DNA from 3 places in the Pseudorhizobium sp. NPDC055634 genome. Region 2 is predicted to be linked to each of the others. Evidence: riboswitches for the same ligand, from Rfam matches in the RefSeq annotation. Region 2 holds a riboswitch; each other region holds the start of a gene.
What was found. Region 2 has a riboswitch for thiamine pyrophosphate ahead of thiM (hydroxyethylthiazole kinase). Riboswitches for the same ligand answer to the same signal wherever they lie in the genome.
Positions count from the first base shown of each region.

Region 1 (6,816 bases), on a different contig from region 2:
GATGCAGACAGCGGCGAACGGCTGGACATGCTCGCAAGCGGAGAGCCTCTCCCCGACGAGCAGGTTTCCGGGATGATCGACGGCGAGCGGCGCATGCGATGGCTGCACGGTGCCCTCACCAAGCTCAACGATCGCGAGAAGAAGATCATCCGGGCGCGTCGGCTGACCGACGAGGGAGCGACGCTCGAAGCCCTTGGTGCGGAGCTCGGCATTTCCAAGGAACGCGTGCGCCAGATCGAGAGCCGGGCGATGGAGAAGCTCAAGTCCGCGCTCGTATCCGCCAATCCGCAGATGGCCGCCTGCTAGAGGGCGGTGCTATTCTGAAATGATCTTGAACTTCTGGCCGGGCGAAATCGCCGCGCCGGCCGGAAGCGCGTTGATCAGCTTGAAGAGGTCAAGCTTGCGGTCCGTACCCATCATGCGTCCGGCAAGGCTTGCCAGGGTGTCCTGCGGCCCGGCCGTCACGATCCGTATCCTGAGCGGCTTCAGCGAGGCTATCTCTTCGGGCGTCATCTTCCGGAAGCTCGACTTGAGCACGGTCGAAACCGAATCCACCGCCGCGCTCCCCTTGGGAACCGCCGTCAGGAAGCGAAAGATCTGGTCGTCGATCCGGATGACGGTGACGTCGAAATCCCAGCGCTCGGCCGAGGCACGGGCGGTCGCGGCCGGAAGGCCGTTGACGCTTGTCATGCGGACCGTTTCCGGCTTCAGGCCGGCAACCCAGCCGCTGGTCAGATAGTTGGTCAGGCTGGTGGTGTCGCCGGCATCGACCCCATCGAAGCGTATCGCCGTTTCACCGGGCCCGGTCGCGAGCACGGCATCCACCTTGTTGTCGATCCGGAAATCGGCCGGGACCTCGAAGCGTATGCCAAGGCTTCCGTGCAGGAATGTCTGCCCGCGCACGAAGCCTTCCTCCGGACTGTCGCCGTAGAGAAGGCCGTCAATGCCTGCCAGATAGTACTCACGCCCCCGGTCACCGACAGTCCCCTCCATGCCCTGCGCCCTCGCGTGTCGCCGCGCGAGATCGACGCGCTGCGGTGCGTTGGGATGGCTGGAGAGGAAGTCGAGGCTCTGGTCGCTGTCCGGATCCACCGAGGAGAAGCGCGCATAGGCGGCCATGGAATCGAGGAAGCGCGGAGCGGCATAGGGGTCGTAGCCGGCTTCTCCCAGCATCCGGACGCCGATCACGTCGGCCTGCAGTTCCTGCTGCCGGGAAAAGGCGGCCAGCCGCAGCTTGCCGCGTGCGAGGGCCTGCTTGCCGGCGAGGTCGCTGGAAAGGACTTCGGCGACCACCCGGCTGGCGATGACCTCCGCCTCCTCCCGCTTCTGGCGCTCGATCCCGTGGTTGGCCGTCACGTGGGCCATTTCGTGCGAGAGAACGGCCGCGACTTCCGACGCGTCGTTGGCGAGTGCAAGCAGGCCGCGCGTCACGTAAAGATAGCCGCCCGGCAGGGCGAACGCGTTGATCGCCGGCGAATTCAGGATGGTGATGCGGTAGGACTGCGAGGGATTTTCCGCGACGGCCGTCAGCGCCCCGGCGATGCGCGCGACCAGCCTTTCGGTCTTGGCATCGTGATACTCGCCGCCATAGCTCGCGACGATGCGAGGATGTTCGCGCGCGCCCATCTGGGCACGGGGGTCGTTCTTCTGAACCTGATCGACGATCTGCGGGTTCTCGGATGGGGCGACATTCGGCTGGTAAGCCTGGTCGAGGATGGACTGGCAGCTGGAGAGCGCGGCGGCGGAGGCGAACAGGAAGGCAAGATGCCTTGCCGCGCGGGCCGTACCGGTCCGGCGGGACGCCGTCCCTCCACGCTTGCTCGTCCGCAGTCTCGGCTTCGTCATTCTACAGACCCGCTTCCCATCATCCGCAGGGGACGCCCCACCCTGTACAAGGCCGGCCGCCTTTTTCTTCCGGCTTAGCGACTTTCTTTCAGCCAATATAGTGCTTCCTGTCCAGAACGCCCGTGGCAATCAAAGCAGGACCATGCTGTTGCTGCGATGCCACCGTGCCACGACTAAATTGTGGCAGGGGTCAGCCGGCGAGGAATTGCCGGACGGCGGCCAGATCATGCCGCTTCAGGAACTGCGCGACCGGGGCAGCGACCAGGATATGTCCACCGTCCATGAAAAGGACATGGTCCGCCAGGCGGCGAAGCTCCTCCCGGTCGTGGGTCACGAGGATGACGGTAATCCTGGTCTCCCGATGCAAATCGGACAGGAGCTCGGCCATCTCCAGCCTCAGCCCCGGATCCAGCGCGGCGAAGGGCTCGTCCAACAGGAGGACGGGCTTGCGGCGCACCAGCGCGCGGGCAAATGCGACGCGTTGCTGCTCGCCGCCGGACAGTGTGGGCGGGAGCCGCCGCTCCATGCCCGCCAACCCGACCCGATCAAGCGCGGTGACCACGGCTTCCCGCTCCTCGCCGCTCAGCTTGCGCAGGGACGGGTTGATCCCGAGCGAGACGTTGGTGAAGACGTCGAGGTGACCGAAGAGATTGTTGTGCTGGAAGACCAGCGATACCGGGCGCTCGGAGGGATGGCGGCCCGCCATATCCTTGCCGCCGAACAGGACGCGACCGCTGTCCGGCATCTCGAATCCGGAGACAAGGTTCAGAAGCGTGGACTTGCCCGCGCCGGATGGCCCGGCAATGGCGGTGATTATACCGGCCGGGATGGTGCAGTCGAGATGAAGGCGCGCGCTCCCCAGATTCAGGTCCAGGTTCTCGAGCCGGATTTCAGGCGCAGACTCAGCGATGGGCATGATGGCTCCCGTTCATTTGCCGACCCGACGTTCCGATCACCGTCAGCAGGAGACATACCGCCGCCAGCAACAGCGCGAGACCGTCGGCATCCTGCGTGCGGTAACTGGAGAGGCTGCCGTAGAGCAGCCAGGGCAGGGTGACGAAATCGTTGGAAGCGAAGAGCGCGACCGCCCCCAGGTCGCCGAGGGACAGCGCCATCGCGAACGATAGCGCCAGGAGCGCCGGCCTCGTCAGCACGGGGCGGTCGATCCGCCAGAAGCGGGCCCATCCCGTCACGCCAATGCTCGCGGCAAGGCGGGCGGTATCCCTGCGATGCTCGGCCATTGCCGGTTCCAGTACCCTGATGACGAAGGGGATCGACATCAGCGCGTTGATCGCAACGACGATCCAGACGATCCACGTTGACGCCGAGCCCGAGAGCCGCAGAAACAGGAACCAGCCCGTGCCCAGCACGACCGGTGGCACGAGGAGGACGAGCAGGGAGGTGGCGCCGAGAATGGAGGAGAAGCCGCCGAGCAGCATGCCGGGGTTCTTTCGGTCGGCAATCGCCAGGCGCGCGTTGACGAGGGCGACCGAGCCCGAGACTGCGAGCAGGCCGGATGCCAGCGTGATCGTCGCGCTCGTTGCCAGCGCCCGATGGAAGGTGTTGCTCTGGAGGAGACGGGAGAGGTCCGCCTGTAACCCCGCAGCGAGAACCGCGAGAACGGGCAGGAGGACAAAGGCGGTGGCGGTGGTGATGACCAGCGCGTCCCATGCACGCGCGGCAAATCCATGCCCGTCGAAACGACGCACGTGGCGCCCGCTTCTCGGAAACCGGTCATCGGTGGCAGGCAGGAGGGAGAGCGTGATCAGGAGCAGGGCCGTCAGACCGATCTGCAGCAGCGACAGCGCCACCGCGCGGGCGGGATCGAAGTCGAACCGCAGGGACTGGTAGATCGCGACTTCCAGCGTGGTCGCGGCCGGTCCTCCTCCGAGCACCAGGACGAGCGTGAAGCTCGTTGCGCAAAGCATGAAGACCAGGCCGGCGATTCCCGGCAGGACCCGGAGCAGCACAGGCCATTCGATGAACCGGAAGATAGGCGCCGGCCGCATGCCCAGTTGCGCGGCAAGCATCCAGTATTCGCCCGGCAGACGGTCGAGTGAGGCGACCATCAACCGGCAGGCGAGCGGCAGGTTGAAGAAAACATGCGCGAGCAGGATGCCGCCGAGGCCGTAGATGCTCACCGGCTCGTCGAGGCCTGCCTGCAGGAGGAGCGAGTTGAGGAGCCCCTGTCTGCCCCAGATCGTGATGAGGCCAAGCGCCGCCACAAGTGCGGGAAGCCCCATCGGCAGCGCCATCAGCCGCAGGATCCAGAGCCGTCCCGGAAGTTGCGGCCGCCGGGCGAGCGCCAGTGCGACCGGGATTGCAAGTCCGATGGAAAGCAGCGTCGAGAGCCCCGCCTGAAGCAGCGTGAACCGCAGTACGCGCACCGTATAGGCCGACCAGAAGGCGTGACCTTCACCTGCCGGCGCGGCGGCAAGAAGTGCGTAGACGGCAAGCCCTACAAAAGCGGCGATGGCGAAGAAGGCGATAATGCCTCCGCCGATCGCGGCTCTCTGCTCCCGTCCTGTCAGCATCGGAGGCTAGCGTCCGCTCATGGCGGTCAGCCATTCGTCGATCCATGCCTGACGGTTCGATGCCACTTCGGAAGGATCCATGAGGAAGGTCCTGGCCGGCTGCACGAGCCGATCGAACGCTGGTGGCAAAGGCTCGCTCGTCTTTCCCGCCGGCATCATCCAGTTGGTCGTCGGAATGATGTCCTGGAGGGCGGGCGACATCATGAAATCGAGGAACCGCCGCGCAAGTTCCTTCTCATCCGACGTCCGCGTCAGCCCTGCCACCTCGATCTGGATGTAATGGCCCTCAGCGAAGGGTGCCGCCTGGTATCGATCGCTACCCTCGGCGACCATGTGATAGGCGGGAGAGGTGGTGTAGGAGAGGACCATCGGAACCTCGCCCTTGGTGAACAAGCCATAGGCCTCCGACCAGCCCGGAGTTACGGTCAGGATGCGACGGCGAAGCTTGGTCCATGCCTCTTCGGCGTGGTCGCCGTAGACGGACTTCACCCACAAGAGCAATCCGAGCCCCGGGGTGGAGGTGCGTGGATCCTGGATCACGATCTTCTGCGACGGGTCCCCCTCCACCAGATCCTTCAGGCTCGTCGGCGGGGCGTCGATGGTCTTGGTGTCGTAGACGACTGCAAAATGTCCGTAGTCATAGGGGATGAAGATGTCGTCCCGGTAGCCGCCCGGCACCGTGATTGCGCCGGTATCGAGACCATGAGGCTCGAACAGGCTCGTCGCCTTGGCTTCTGCGGCAAGATTGGTGTCGAGACCCAGGACGATGTCGGCCTCAGTATTTTCGCCTTCGAGTTTCAGCCGGGAGAGAAGCGCGACGCCGTCGGCCACAGCCACGAAGTTCACCCTGCATCCGCAGGACTTCTCGAACTCCGCCTTTACCCGAGGGCCCGGGCCCCATTCGGCCGTGAAGCTTTCGTAGGTATAGACGGTAAGGCTGGGCTCCTGGGCAAGAGCCGGGGTCAGAGCGGTCAATCCCGCGATGAAAGCCAAAAATCCCGAGAGCCGCATCCATGCCTCCGTGCTGATCGCGAAGGAATAGGGGCCGATGGACGCCGTCTAATCCCTCCGCCGGTGTTAACCGGATCAGGTTCTGCGGGTTGGTGGATACCTCTCAGCCGCGCGCGGCACCCCGTTAGATCAGCCAGAGATTTAGCGAGGGACACGGCGCTTTGCAAGCGCCGTCCAGGTGCGGTCAGTGAGCGCGCTGGAAGACGCGAAGCTCGCGCGGCAGTTCGGCGCAGCCGCCCGTGCGGCCCGCAAGCGCATAGCCGATCGACTGCTCGATGACATGAGGCATGACCGGCTTGGTGAGAACGCCCAGAGGGCCGTTGTTGCCAGGCTCGATCTCCTCGGGATTTGCGGTCATGAAGATAACCGTAACTCCGTATTTCTCCGCCAGTTCACGGCCGATGGACGGGCCTGTCCTGCCGTCCGCCAGGTTGACGTCGACGAGGGCGATGTCCGCGGAATGCGCGAGTGCCAGGGCGGGGCTGCGACCGTTCGCCAGTCCGGCGACCTTGAGGCCCATGGCCTCGATCGTCTCTGCCACGTCGAGGGCAATCAGGAATTCGTCCTCCACGATGAGGACACGGTGTTCCTCGGAGACTGGGTTCTGCCAACCACTCGTTACGCCTGTCAGCATCGGATGCTCCTGATGGTTCGGTGCCGCTTGGTACCGATCAGGCCGTGCCACATCGATACTGCCACCCGAACGACCACTCGCCGGCATTGTTCCGCAATGCGACAGGTTGACGTGCTTCAAGTCCTTTTCATGGCTAACAGATGGTTAAGATCAGCCCTCAAGCTCCTCGCGCAGCATTTCAAGCTCAAGCCATTCCTCTTCCATCCCGGCAAGGCGCTTGCGCAGTGCCTCCAGTTCGCCAGCCAGCGCATTGAAGCCTGCCGGGTCCCTCGAGAAAAGGTTCGGATCGGCCATTCGCTCTTCCCGCGAGGCGATCTCGGCCTCGGCCCTTTCGATATCCTTCGGCAGGTTTTCCAGGGCGAACTTCTGCTTGAAGGACAGCTTGCCGCGATTCTTGGGCGCATCGCCGGCGGGCGGCGTCCCTTCCGCCTTTTCCCTGGCCTGGCGCTCGGATCGCCGTCTTTCCTCCTGCGCGCCGCGCCGTTGGGCCAGCATGTCAGAATAGCCGCCAGCATATTCGATCCAGCGCCCGTCCGGCGCCTCGGGATCGGCGGGCGCAATGGTCGAGGTCACCGTCCGGTCGAGGAAGTCGCGATCGTGGCTGACCAGGATGACGGTGCCGTTGTAGCCGGCGACGATCTCCTGCAGCAGGTCCAGCGTTTCGATGTCGAGGTCGTTGGTGGGTTCGTCGAGGATCAGCAGGTTGGAAGGCTTGGCCATGATCCGGGCAAGGATCAGGCGCGCGCGCTCGCCGCCGGAAAGGTTTTTGATCGGCGTCCGCATTTGCTCGGG
Region 1 is NZ_JBSHHW010000006.1:207,830-214,645, reverse strand. Features, by position in the region: gene ACWGPT_RS12390 (RNA polymerase factor sigma-32) at 1-306, shown strand, start outside; gene ACWGPT_RS12385 (M48 family metalloprotease) at 316-1,845, opposite strand; gene ACWGPT_RS12380 (thiamine ABC transporter ATP-binding protein) at 2,036-2,761, opposite strand; gene ACWGPT_RS12375 (thiamine/thiamine pyrophosphate ABC transporter permease ThiP) at 2,748-4,379, opposite strand; gene thiB (thiamine ABC transporter substrate binding subunit) at 4,386-5,408, opposite strand; TPP riboswitch at 5,426-5,524, opposite strand; gene ACWGPT_RS12365 (response regulator) at 5,575-6,024, opposite strand; gene ACWGPT_RS12360 (ABC-F family ATP-binding cassette domain-containing protein) at 6,175-6,816, opposite strand, start outside.
Region 1: another riboswitch for thiamine pyrophosphate. It lies ahead of thiB (thiamine ABC transporter substrate binding subunit); the one in region 2 lies ahead of thiM (hydroxyethylthiazole kinase).

Region 2 (6,816 bases):
TTCCTGCCCGCCAGTTGGCGCACCATCGAGGCGTAAGAATCCTGGGGCATCCCGCGGGGGATGCCTCCACTCAACACTACGTAGTCCCAGCGCCCACCATCCAGGAAACGATAGACCTGTTCGGATTCCGCGGGGGAAACGATCGGGCCTTCTGGAACGAAGCGGAATTCGTCCCCGGTCTTCAGGTCCTTCACCATGAATGCGATCCGGGTCATGCCGGCGATCTCGATGGTATGGAGCTTCACCTGGAGGCTTCTCGCCGCCTCCAGGAATATCTTGCCGCTCGCGCCGCCCTCCAGGACCAGGAGGTCGCAGGTATCCCCCATTTCGGCAAGAACCCGTGCAACGTTCACGCCCCCGCCGCCGATGCTCTGGCTCTGGTTGCGCGTCCTGATCTTCTTGGTCGGGACCACTCTCGCTGCCTCGTTGGCGATGTCGAGCGACGGATTGAGCGCCACGCAGAGGATTGAGGTCATTGTCCCGGAGCCTTTCGTCGGTTCAGTCCAGTCGACGTCCGTAGAGGGTCGTGCTGGCCTAGCCATTTAGAATGCCACATGCCCGTCGCCAAGATGCCTCGCCCGTTCCATCCGCCTCGATGCGGAACGAACCGCCTCTCGCTCCGTTCAATGGCCACCACGCTTCGAACTACCAGACGCCCCCGATCGGGCGGAGTAATCAAGGGAGGGCTGAATGATAATCCGGTCCGGACGCTGCCTTTGCGGCGACGTCGCCTACACCGTGAAGGGGCCGCCGCTCCGGGTCGGTCTCTGTCACTGCGCCGACTGCCGGAAGGAGAGCGGTTCCAGCTTTGTCACCTTCGCGATCTGGCCTGCACATGCTTTCGAAAGCTCCGGAGATATCGGTCTCTTCCATGGACGGGGCTTCTGCCGGGCTTGCGGCTCCCGGATGTTCAACCCGGGAGAGGAAGAGGTGGAAATTCGCGTCGGATCTCTCGACATGGCGCCTACCGACCTTGAACCGACCTACGAGCTTTGGATCAAGCGCCGCGAGAACTGGCTCCCGCCCGTCCAGGATACCGAACAGTTCCTTGAGGACCGCGAATGATCGCCGGTGCGTCGCGTGCCCGGGAGATCGCGGAGGAGGCTCATGCCGGCGAGATGAAGCGGACCGGGGAGCCGATGATCGATCATGTGCGCCGGGTTGCCGCTTCCGTCTTCGGCGAGGATGCGGTGACCGTGGCCTGGTTGCACGACCTGCCTGAAAACGCACCCGAATGGACGGTCAACCGATTGCGAAGCGAGGGCTTTGCGCCCGCGGTCCTTGCCGCCGTTGACGCCCTGACCAGGCAAGGCGGGGAATCGTACGAAGAACTGGTCATGAGAGCCGGCGCAAATCCATTGGCGAAGGCCGTCAAGCTGGCGGATCTCCGCGACAACCTGGCGGTTACGGAGCGCACCGGAGGCGATGGCGAGAAATATCGCATCGGGCTTCGGCTCCTCGAAGAGTGACGGCAGATGGGCCGGCAGCCGGCATCGCCGCCTTGTCTGCGGCCGAACGAGACGAAGGGATGGACGACATGGAACTGCAATCGCGTGTGGCACTGGTAACCGGTGCCGGATCGGGCATCGGCCGGGCATCGGCGGTGACGCTTGCCGCCCATGGAGCAAAGGTCGCCCTGCTCGGACATACGCGCCGGGATCTGGAAGTGGCGGCCGCTGAAATCACCGCGAGGGGTGGGGAGGCGATCGTGCTGGAGGCGGATGTCGCCGACGAGGCGCAGATGAACGAGGCGGTCTCCCGCATGATCGAGGCATTCGGCCGGGTGGACATCGTCGTCGCCAATGCCGGCATCAACGGGGTATGGGCGCCCATCGACACACTGAAGCCCGAGGAATGGGACCAGACGATCGCGGTGAACCTGCGCGGCACATATCTGACGCTTCACACGACCGTGCCGGTCATGAAGGCCCATGGCGGCGGATCGATCATCATCGTTTCCTCCATCAACGGCAATCGGACGTTTAGTTCGCCGGGGGCCACCGCCTATTCCGCCACCAAGGCGGCACAGGTGGCCATGACGAAGCAGCTGGCACTGGAACTCGGAAGGCACAAGATCCGGATCAACGCGGTCTGCCCGGGGAAGATCTCCACGGAGATCGACGACAACACCAGCATCCGCGATGCCGACGAGACGGCCGTTCCAGTCGAGTGGCCCGAAGGCGACATACCGTTGACGGAGGGCGCGCCCGGCGCCGCCATGGACGTCGCCGATGTGATCCTCTTCCTCGCATCGCACAGGGCCCGGCATGTGACGGGCGTGCCGATCTACGTCGATGGCGGCCAGGGTCTCCTGCGGTAAGTGCGGCGCGCCGCATTCTCGATGATTGCCAACCCCGGGCGGGAAACGTTTCTTGATCGGCCTTGCGTTCAAACGACGGGAACCGCTCCGCTCATCTTGCGTTGGCGATCGTGATCCCGATATCGGAGCCGCGCATGACCGAGCTTGCCGCCAGGCCGCAAAACCTACCGATCCCCGAGCGAAAATGGTGGCATGCCGCAACTGTCTACCAGATCTATCCGCGCAGTTTCTGCGACAGCAACGGAGACGGGGTCGGCGACCTTCCCGGCATCATCAGCCGCCTCGACTACCTGCAGTCCCTCGGCGTTACGGTCCTCTGGCTTTCGCCGATCTACAAGTCGCCGATGGACGACAATGGCTACGACATCGCTGACTATCAGGCTATCGCACCCGAATTCGGTACTCTTGCAGACTTTGACAGGCTCGTCGCGGAGGCGCGCCAGCGGGGCATCGGGATCCTCCTCGATCTCGTGGTCAACCACACGTCCGAGGAGCACCCATGGTTCATCGATGCGCGCAGTTCGCGGGAAAACCGACTGCGCGACTACTACATCTGGCGGCCACCGGCGCCGGACGGCGGTCCGCCCAACGACCTGACGTCTTCCTTTGGAGGTTCCGCATGGACACTCTGCCCGGAGACCGGCGAATACTACCTGCATCTGTTTTCGAAGAGACAGCCGGACCTCAACTGGAAGAACCCCGAGGTGAGGTCTGAAATCTACCGGATGATGAACTGGTGGCTGGATCGGGGCATTGCCGGCTTCCGGATGGACGTGATCGATCTCATCGGCAAGGATGTCGATGCGGGCATTACCGCCGACGGCCCGCACCTCCATGATTACCTTCAGGAAATGAACCGCGAGACGTTCGGGCAGCGGGACATTCTGACGGTCGGCGAGGCCTGGAGCGCGACGCCGGATTCTGCCCTGCTCTATTCGGGAAGGAACCGTCGCGAACTCTCCATGGTGTTCCAGTTCGAGCATGTGACCCAGAGCTGGGACGAAGTGATGGGAAAGTGGCGGCCGAAGCCGATAGACCTCGTCAAGCTGAAGGCGGTTTTCGGCAAATGGCAGCACGCGCTTTCGGAAGACGGATGGAACTCCCTGTTCTGGGGCAACCACGACCTGCCACGCGCCGTCTCGCGGTACGGCAATTCCACGGGCTACCACGTGGAATCGGCCAAGATGCTCGCCACCGTGCTGCATCTCATGAAGGGCACGCCGTTCATCTACCAGGGCGAAGAGATCGGCATGACCAATGCCGCCTTCGCCTCCATCGACCATTACAAGGATATCGAGACACTCAACCTGTATCGCCTGCATCTGGAGGCAGGGCTTCCCGCGGAAGACTTCATCCGCGGCGCAAACGAAAGCGCCCGTGACAACGCGCGCACGCCCATGCAGTGGAGCGCCGATCCCAATGGCGGGTTCACGACCGGCGCTCCCTGGATTGAGGTCAATCCGAACTATGCGACCCTGAATGCCGCGAGCCAGATATCCGACGATCGCTCCATCTGGGCGCACTACCGGGCCCTTACCCGTCTTCGCAAGCAGCATCCCGTGATTGTCTACGGGCGCTATCAGGCCTGGCTGGATCAGCATCCGGATGTGTTCGTCTATACGCGGACGCTGGAGGACGAGGAGCTTCTGGTCGTCGCGAGTTTCGCCCCGCGCGAGGTCGAGGTCACGCTCCCGGACGAATTGCGCCGGCGAGGTCGCTGCCTGATCAGCAACTATGCGCCGATGGAGGAAGTAGGGTCGACTATGAGCCTCCAACCGTACGAGGCCTTTGCGCTCCTGTCGTCCCGCCTCGCGCCTTAGCAGCCCGGAACGGCTCCGTTTGCTCCGGCATTGCGTCGGCAGTTTGAGGATGACAAGCGCCCTATTTCTTCCTAAGTCTGGTGGAGACGGGGGCGTCCGCTGAAGCGGGCTGAGAAGTACCCTTTGAACCTGAACCAGATCATGCTGGCGGAGGGAGTCGCGGGTGGAGATGCCCCTGCCTTGCCCTTGCTGGATGAAGAAAGGGCGATCTCATGACAGATTTTCCGTCCAGTTGCGGGACGATGCTGGAGGCGTTGCGCGCGACCAATCCCCTTGTCCAGTGCATTACAAACGACGTCGCGATGAATATAGCCGCGAACGTCCTACTCGCCGCCGGCGCGTCGCCGGCCATGGTCAGCGCCGAGGAAGAGGCTGCCGAGTTCGCCGGGATCGCGGCCGCCGTGACGATCAATATCGGCACCCTGCGGGCGGCGGGCGTGCCCGGGATGAAAGGTGCGGCCGGCGCGGCGAAGGCCATGGGAAAGCCCTGGATATTCGATCCGGTCGCCCACTATGCCACGAGTTTCCGACGCCGCGTGACAGGAGAGCTTCTGGAACTCGAACCGACGGTTATCCGCGGGAATGCCTCGGAAATCCTCGCCCTCGCGGGCTTCGAGAGCAGGGGTCAGGGCGCCGACAGCGGCGACAGCAGCATCGCGGCGGCATCCGCGGCAGTCGAGCTTGCTCGGCGGCACTCCTGCATCGTCGCCGTCACCGGCGAGAGCGACATGGTCACCGACGGCGATCGCCGGATTTGGATCGAGGGAGGCTCGGAAATCATGCCCAAGGTCACGGCGTTCGGCTGCGCCCTGACCTGCCTCACCGGAGCCTTCGCCGCCATCGCCCCGGACCGGCCGTTGGAAGCAACCGTCGCCGCCATGGCGCTTTTTGCGGTCTGCGGCGAGGATGCCGGCCATCCGGCGCAAGGACCCGGCTCTTTCCCGCCGCTGTTCCTCGATGCCCTCTCGGCCATTGGCCCGCTGAGGCTCCAGGCGGAAGCAAGGATACGCACGGAATGAAGAACTTTGATCTCTCGCTCTACGTCATTCTCGATCCTGACCTCTGCCGCGCCGTCGGCATGGCCGAGACCGCCCGACTCGCCGTCGAAGGCGGCGCAACCATGATTCAGCTCAGGGACAAGCACGCCGACCGCCGCGGCCTGGTCGCTGCCGGAAAATCGGTCCGGGCCGCAATGGCCGGATCGGGAGTGCCCCTGATGGTCAATGACGATGTGGAGGCGGCCCTGGAGATTGGCGCAGAAGGCGTGCACGTGGGGCAGTCGGACATGGCGACGGCGGCGGCGCGTGCTGCCATCGGAAACCGGCTGATCCTTGGCCTCTCGGTCGAGACAAAAGAACTGGCGCGCGGGGTCGATCCTTCCCTCGTCGATTATATCGGTGTCGGCCCGGTCTTCGCCACGGCCACCAAGCCCGACCACAAGCAGCCAATCGGCCCGGAGGGCCTTGCCGCTATCGTCGCGGCTTCTCCGGTTCCGGCGGTCGCGATCGGGGGGCTGAAAAAGGACCATGTCGCTTCGGTCTTGGCGGCAGGTGCGTCCGGCGTGGCGGTCGTCTCCGCAGTGTGCGGCACGCCCGACCCGCTCGGCGCCACCCGCGAACTGCTTGCGGAAATAAGGAGAGCGAGATCATGATCGCCAACATTCTCTCCATCGCCGGCTCCGACCCGTCCGGGGGCGCCGGAATACAGGCCGATCTCAAGACCTTCGCGGCACGCGACACCTACGGAATGGCGGCCGTGACGGCGCTGACTGCCCAGAACACGAAAGGCGTCTACGGGGTTCACGTCGTCCCTGCCGCATTCGTGGCCGATCAGGTCCGTACGGTTCTTGACGATATTCGGGTCGATGCCGTGAAGATCGGCATGATCGCCGATGCCGGGATCGCCGAAACGCTGGCGGACATCCTGTCCCGGCATCCGGATATCCCGATCGTCCTCGATCCGGTCATGATCGCCAAGGGCGGCGCCTCCCTTCTTGCGGACGAGGCGATTGCAGCGCTCAGGGACCGTCTCCTGCCGCTTGCGACCGTCCTCACCCCGAACCTTCCCGAGGCCGCCGCCCTTTTGGGAGAACCGGAGGCGCGGGACCGCAACGCGATGGTGGCGCAGGCCGAGGCGTTGAGAGCGTTCGGGGCGGGGGCCGTGCTGGTGAAGGGGGGGCATCTGCCGGGCGATGAAAGTCCTGACGTCCTTGCGGAGCATAGCGGACCGACATGGTTCGAGGGAAGCCGGGTGAGGACCAGCAACACCCATGGAACGGGATGCACGCTCTCGAGCGCGATTGCCGCGGAACTCGGAAAGGGCAATGCCGTCGCTGCGGCTGTCAGCACCGCCAAACGGTATCTCGCAACGGCAATCGCCCGATCGGGGGAACTCGATGTCGGATCGGGCCACGGCCCCGTGCATCATTTCCACAACACCGGTCGAACCGATCCCGTCGGATAGGGATCGGGCGGGCCGCGGTGCGCCATGTGACTAGCTTTCGTGCATCGTCCCGGTCGCCTGGGAACGGACGTGCCAGGAGAGCGCCTCCTCGAGGAGATGCGGCGTGTGCCCTCCCCTTGCGCAGGCGCGCTCGAAATAGCTCGTCAACGCGTCCCGGAAATCCGGGTGAGCGCAGGTCCGGATGATCTCCAGGGCCCGTTCGCGAGGGGCCAG
Region 2 is NZ_JBSHHW010000009.1:126,003-132,818, reverse strand. Features, by position in the region: gene ACWGPT_RS15585 (1-phosphofructokinase family hexose kinase) at 1-476, opposite strand, end outside; gene ACWGPT_RS15580 (GFA family protein) at 691-1,065, shown strand; gene ACWGPT_RS15575 (HD domain-containing protein) at 1,062-1,469, shown strand; gene ACWGPT_RS15570 (SDR family oxidoreductase) at 1,538-2,320, shown strand; gene ACWGPT_RS15565 (glycoside hydrolase family 13 protein) at 2,455-4,140, shown strand; TPP riboswitch at 4,219-4,313, shown strand; gene thiM (hydroxyethylthiazole kinase) at 4,353-5,159, shown strand; gene thiE (thiamine phosphate synthase) at 5,156-5,791, shown strand; gene thiD (bifunctional hydroxymethylpyrimidine kinase/phosphomethylpyrimidine kinase) at 5,788-6,603, shown strand; gene ACWGPT_RS15545 (acetyl-CoA hydrolase/transferase family protein) at 6,634-6,816, opposite strand, start outside.

Region 3 (6,816 bases), on a different contig from region 2:
CATGTCTCATCGACCGGGGCTTCCCGGCTTGCGGAAAGCGTCCGGACGGAAGCTGGCAATACGGCGCGGGGTTCCCTCGACATGCTGCGGATGCTCGGCGAGGACGCAGCGGCACGCCGCAACCCGCTCGGCATGTTCGGCCGATTGCGGAAAGACAATCACGGTCGGATCGACCTCAAGGAAGGGGCCCTGCTGCCGATCGTCTCCGGCGCCCGCGTCGTGGCGCTCCGCCACGGCATCTGCGCCCATGCGACGCCGGAGCGCCTGCGCCAGGCGGCCGCGGCGGCCGGACGCGGGCAGGCCGACGCGGAGCTATTGGCCGACATGCACGGCTTCCTGATGCGGCTCATCCTGACCCAACAGATCGCCGACATCGAGGCCGGCCGCAAGCCCGGGGGCACGGTGGACGTGTCCAGGCTCGAGCGCGGCGACATGGAGCGGCTGCGCGAGGCGCTCCAGCATGTCGGCCTCGTTCGCCACCTGGTGAAGGACCTGCTGCGGGAGGACTGACCGCAGCGACCTGCGGCTCAGGCAAGCTGGAGGACCTCGTCGATGACCTCCTTGCCGCCGACGGTCGCGCTGAACTCCTCCCAGACGGCTTCGGCGGGCTTTCGCCACGCCTCGGGCTGTTCCGGCTCGAGCACCTGCGCTCCCTGCGAGACGGCGATATCGAGCGAGGCCTTCTCGTCCGCCGCCATCCAGCCGTTGAAAAGGTCGCAGGCCTCGGCGGTGATTGCCGAGAGCGCCTGGTGCTCCTCCTCGTCGAGACCCCGCCAGAAGTCCGCCGCATAGAAGGCGACACCGGCGGAGCGGATGTGCGAGGTCCGCGTCAGGAAGGGCACGACCTCATAGAGCTTCAGGCCCGAATAGGCGGAAACGGTCAGGTCCATGGCGTCGGCCACGCCGGTCGAAAGGGCGTTATAGGTCTCGGTGATCGGTATCCCGACGGGGATGGCACCGAAGCCGCTCCACAGGCTGGTGTGAAGGCGGCTCTGGATCACCCGCATCGTCTTGCCCTGCAGCTGCTCCGGCCGGGTGACCGCTTCCTTGGCGAGAAGATGGCGGGCGCCGTAATCGACGAAACCGCCGACCACGAACCCCTCCTCGCCGAGCCGCCGGCCGAGTTCGCTGCCGACCCCGCCGCCGACGACGCGGGCGAGATGGGCCCCGTCGCCGTAGAGGAAGGGCAGGTCGAGGATCTGCAGTTGCGGCACCCAGGCGGTCAGGGTCGAGACGGTGCAGAGGCTTGCCTGGATCGAGCCGAGCAGCGCGCCGTCGGCAACATCCTTCTCGCCGCCCAACGCACCGTTGGCGACGATCCTAAAGCGAAAGCGGCCGGGAAGACGCTCTTCCGACCGTTCCGCGACCCAGCGCCAGATCCGCGTTTCCGGCTTTTCCTCCCCGAGCAGCGAGGCGACCGTGACCACCCGGGTGCGGGCATGGGCGGGGCGAATGAAACCGGGCGAGGCCAGGGCCGGGAGAAGGCCGGCGGCGGCAAGGAAGTCACGGCGTTTGAGCGGGAGCATCGGCTATCCTTTCAGAGGAGAAGTGCGAGCTGGCAGAGGATCAGGAGGGCGCATAGCAGCGCGGCGAGATAGGGGACGACCGCCCTGAAGAGCGCGCCGGCGGGAACGCCGGTCGTACCGCTGACGACGAAGACCAGCATGCCGACCGGCGGCGTGAGGCCTCCGATCATCAGGTTGACCACGGCAATCACCCCGACCTGGACGGGATCGATCCCGGCGGCGATCGCAAGCGGCAGCAGGATCGGTCCGAGCAGGAGGATGGCGGCTCCGGTGTCGAGCACGAGGCCTGCCCCGAGCAGGACGAGATTGCAGAGCAGGAGGACCTGCCACGGGCTTTCGCCGAGCGACCCGACGATGCCGACGACCGCCCCGGCGACATCGTCCATGGCGAGAAGAAAGGCGAAGGGCGCCGCCGCGCCGATCAGGAGGCCGATCGCGGCCGTTTCGGCGCCCGCCTGGCGGAAGGTGGAGACAAGCTCCCGGCCACGGAACCCGCCTGCGATGGCAAGAAGAAGCGCGTAGCCGGCCGCGACGGCGGCAGCCTCGGTCGGGGTCACGATCCCGAAACGGATGCCGCAGATGACGACGGCGACAAGCCCGAGCGCCGGCAGCGCGGCCAGCATGGCGCTTGCCCGTTCAGGGCCGCCGGCCCGGCGACCGCGGGGGCTGTCGCCATTCGCCAGACGGATCGCCACCGCCAGGCAGGCGGCCATGAGAAGACCGGCATAGAGGCCGCTCGTCAGCAAGGCACCGGCCGAAACGTCCGTCGCGGCCGCCAGGATGAGGAAGGCGATCGACGGGGGAATGATATTGTCGAGGACGGAAGTGGCGGCGATGATCGCGGCGGAACGCTCGGGGGGATAGCCCTGGCGCACGAGATGCGGATGAAAGGTGGCCGCCCCGAAGGCGGCGTTGGCGATCGACGAACCGGACGCGCCGGAGAAGAAGACGCTGGTCAGGAGCGCGGTCTGCGCCAGGCCAGCCCTCCTGTGGCCGACAAGGGTTTCAGCCAGCCGCACGAGGCGATGCCCGGCGCCGGAGATGGTGAGCAGGCCGCCGCAGAGAAGAAAGAATGGGATGGCGAGGAGCAGGAAGCGCGACATGCCCGACGCGGCCGAGGAGACGATGGCAGGTTCCGACATTCCGCTTCCGGCCGGAATTGCGATCAGGACCCCGGCCAGGAGGCAGTGGGCAAGCGGGGCGCCGACGAGGAGACCGGCGCCGGCGGCGAGTGCGGCGACCGCGCTCGGCAGGAGGCCGGAGACGAGGTCGGCCTCCGGGAGGACGAAGGCGATTGCCGCGCCGGCGACAAGCGACAGGACGCCATGAAATCCCTTCCCCTCGGCGATGCGCAGCAGGAGGAGCATGGCAAGAAGGAGAAGGCCGCCCGCCGCGAGCGGCCAGAACCTCAGATATTCCGGCAGGCCAAGCGCAGGCGAGACCGAGCGTATCGCCGTCGCCGCCTCGGCCCCTCCCCTGGCGAGAAGGAAGCCCGCGGCCGCACTCACGGCATCGGCGCCGACGGTTGCCATGCCCCGCCCGCGCGGCGGCAGGAGCCGGGTGACGATATCGAGGCGAAGGGAAAGCGGGCCCCGCAGCGTCAGCGGCAGGCCCGCGCAGACAAGCGCGAGGAAGAGCCAGAGAGCGGCCTCCTCCGTGCCGGCAAAGCCGGTCGAGGCGCCGTAGCGGAGCGCGACCGCGACGAGGACGAGAAGCAGGAGCATTGCGAGGAGAATGCCCGCCGCAGCCGAGAGCACGCCTGTAATCCGCAGCGCGAGCCCGGCCGCGACGGAAGGCGCTGCCGGCCGGTCTTCCGGTCGGAGCAAGGCGGGCTGGGCCGGGTTCCCGCCGGCACTGTCGCCGGACGCCATCCGCGTCACCCCCCGATCTCGATGGCGATATCCGCGACCGGCGGCGCCTTTTCGATCAGCCCACTTTCGACCAGGAAGGCGCCGAAGCGGGCATAGCGACCACGGTCGAGCGCGGCGGGGCGCTTGGCAAAGCGCGGAAGGGTATCGCGGAAGGCCTGGCGGTTCAGTTCGTCGTCGAGATCGGGATAGGCGGCGATGAAGAGCGCCCAGGCTTCATCCGGATGGTTGGTGAGGAAGATGCTGGCCTCTTCCACCGCCTTGAGGAACCGCGGCAGGCGATCGTCGCCGGCAAGTTCGCTGCGCGTCACGAAGATCAATTCGTCATAGATCGGCACGCCGTGTTCCTCAGGGAAGAAGGCGCGCGCCTTTCCTCCCGCAAGCCGGATCTGGGTGAGTTCGAAATTGCGGTAGCCGCCGATCGTCGCATCGACCTGCCTGCCGAGAAGCGACGAGGTAAGCGCGAAGTTGACATTGACGAGTTCCACCTCGTCCGGGGCTATCCCCTCGGCCGCAAGCATGCACCTCAGCATGGCACTCTCGAAGCCGGAGACGGAAAAGCCGATCTTCCTGCCCTTGAGATCTGCGAGCGTGTTGACCGGTCCGTCGGAGAGCACCGTCAGCGTGTTCAAAGGCGTCTCCACCAGGGTGCCGAAGCGAACGAGCGGCAGACCCGCGGCATGGTCGAGGTAGAGGTTGGGCTGATAGTGGACGCCGACATCGGCCTGCCGTGCCGAGACGAGCCGCGGAACGGACGAGGGGTCGGCCGGCGGGATGAGTTCGACCTCCAGCCCCTCCGCCTCAAACAGGCCCTTCTGGCGGGCGACGACGATCGGCGCATGATCGGGATTGACGAACCACTCCAGCATGACGGTCAGGCGATCCGCGGCATGAGCGGTCATCGGCATCGAAAGGGCCGCGGTGAGGAGGAGGGAAACAAGACGACTATTCATGAAAGCTTCTCCGGCTAACTATCTTGCGTTACGGGACGGGACTTCGGGCGCCCAGGGCGTGAAGCGGGCGGTGGCCGCATCGACCGCGAGCCGCAACAGAAGGGTGAGCAGCGCGAGGACGACGGTTGCGGCGAAGACGATATCGGTCTGCATGCGGGCGTTCGCCTGGACCATGACAAAGCCCAACCCGGCAGACGCGCCGACCCATTCACCGACCACCGCGCCGATGGGCGCAAGGGGCGCTGCGACGCGCAGGCCGGACACGAGGCCCGGCAGGGCGAGCGGAACGCGGATGTGGCGAAGGGTCTGCCAATGGGTCGCCGGGGTCAGCGCCACGGCATCGAGGATGGCGGGGTCGGTCCGGTTGAGGCCATCGGCGAATGCGGACGCGACCGGGAAGAAGATGATGATCGTGGCCATCACCGCCTTCGACGCGACACCGAACCCGAACCACAAGACGAGGATCGGCGCCAGCACGAAGACCGGCAGCGCCTGAAGCACGAGGATGACGGGCCAGACGAGCCGGCCGGCACGGGGGAAGGCGGCGACCGCAAGGGCCGCGAGCGAGCCGAGCAGCGCGCCGCAGGCAAGCCCGATGGCAATCTCGGTGATCGTGACCAGGCTGTTGGACAGCAGGAAGCCGCCCCGAGTGGCGAAGGCGGCGAGCACGTTCGCCGGTGGCGGCAGGATGTAGGCCGGGGGCGTGAAGAGCCAGACCGCGAGCTGCCAGAGCACCAGCAGGCCGACGACCCCCATCCCCATGTGACGGGACGGCATGGTCCGCCTATCGCGCCGGCCGGCCGGACGGCGGACGCCCCGTCCGGGGGCGCCGACTTGAAATGCATGGCATGAATCGATCTCCCGACGTTACATCACGGAGATCCAGGCAAAGCGGAGAAGAGAATTCGCGCCGAAAAAGGCCGTTTCCGTTCCTACGCCGGCATGACCCGGATCAGGTTCAAGGGTCCGGCTCACCGCCATCTCAGCATCGTTACGATGCCCCCCTCGGAATGCGGCCATGTTCGGCGAAGTCCGGGCGAGTGTCAATCGGGTCGGTGCGGGAAAGGATCAGAGGCACCTGTCACCGGCGCGGAGGCGGGCCGTTCGCGGGCGGGAGGTTCTGGCGGGAGAGGGTCGGGATCGATGCGAACCCGCCCGCGGCAACGGACGGGTTCGGCTTTACCAAGGGCTTACGCCGTTCCCCAGATTTCCCGGGCGGTGTTCACCACCAGTTCGAGCTTGCGGCGCTGGTCTTCCTCGGTGATGGCATTGCCGTGCTCGGTCGACGCGAAACCGCATTGCGGCGCGATGCCGAGCTGGTCCATGTCGACGTAGCGGGAGGCCGCCTCGAACTGCTTGCGCAGCCAGTCCATGGATTCCAGCTCCGGCGTCTTGGTGGTGATGAAGCCGGCCATGATGCGCTTGCGGCCCTTCGGCAGGAGCTTGAGCGGCTCCAGCCCGCCGGCGCGGTCGGTATCGTATTCCATGAAATAGATATCGACGCTGGTCTTGTTGAAGATGGCGTCCGCGGCCGCGTCGTAGCCGCCGGTGGCGGCGTAGGTGGAGCGGAAATTGCCGCGGCACATGTGCATGCCGATGACCATGTCGGAGGGCCGGTCCTTGATCGCCTCCTCGAGCATCCAGGCATAGCGGTCGATCAGCCAGTCCGGATCCTGGCCCATGGCCTTGCGCTGCTCGCGCTGCTTCGGATCGCCGAGATAGGCGAAGAAGATGTCGTCCAGCTGCAGGTAGCGGCATCCGGCGGCGTAGAAGGCGGCGACCGCCTGACGGTAGGTCTCGGCGATATCGGCGAAGAGGACGTCGGGATCCTTGTACTCGGCCGGGCGGACGTCGACCGGATCGGTGCGGAAGTGGACGCAGGACGGGCCGGGGATCGAGATCTTCGGGCAGACGGTCGTATGATCCTTCACGAAGGTGAAGTGCTCGAGCATCGGGTGATCCTTGGGGAAGCCGAGCTTGCCGTTGATCACCGGATGGACCGGCGGGATCTGGGTGCCGTGAAACTGCACGCCCTGGCCGCGGGTTTCCATGTCCATGCCGTCGAGCATGCCCATGAAATCGAAATGCCAGAAGGCGCGGCGGGCCTCGCCGTCGGTGACGACCTTGAGGCCGACCTCTTCCTGCATCCTGATGAGCTTCGGGATTTCAGCGTCCTCGATGGCGCGCAGGGTGGCCGCGTCGACTTGCGCCGCGCGTGCCTCCGCAATGGCGAGCGGGCGAAGAAGGCTGCCGACGTGGTCGGCACGGAAAGGTGGTGTCGGCATGCTGTTCCTCCGATTGATGCCCCGTGTCGCGCGGCGGCATGGGCAGTCCACCCGCGAGCGCGACCGTCATGCCGATACCACAGGACGGGCCGGAACCGGAGAGGAAATCGCCGTGTCGAACGGCTGTTCCGTTTGCGCAGTCGCCATGTCGCGAAAGAACATCTCGAAATGCCGGCACCTCTGC
Region 3 is NZ_JBSHHW010000002.1:373,652-380,467, forward strand. Features, by position in the region: gene ACWGPT_RS04850 (DUF294 nucleotidyltransferase-like domain-containing protein) at 1-510, shown strand, start outside; gene ACWGPT_RS04855 (TRAP transporter substrate-binding protein) at 528-1,526, opposite strand; gene ACWGPT_RS04860 (TRAP transporter large permease) at 1,538-3,397, opposite strand; gene ACWGPT_RS04865 (ABC transporter substrate-binding protein) at 3,403-4,347, opposite strand; gene ACWGPT_RS04870 (ABC transporter permease) at 4,366-5,124, opposite strand; TPP riboswitch at 5,260-5,363, opposite strand; gene ACWGPT_RS04875 (5-methyltetrahydropteroyltriglutamate--homocysteine S-methyltransferase) at 5,538-6,632, opposite strand.
Region 3: another riboswitch for thiamine pyrophosphate. It lies ahead of ACWGPT_RS04870 (ABC transporter permease); the one in region 2 lies ahead of thiM (hydroxyethylthiazole kinase).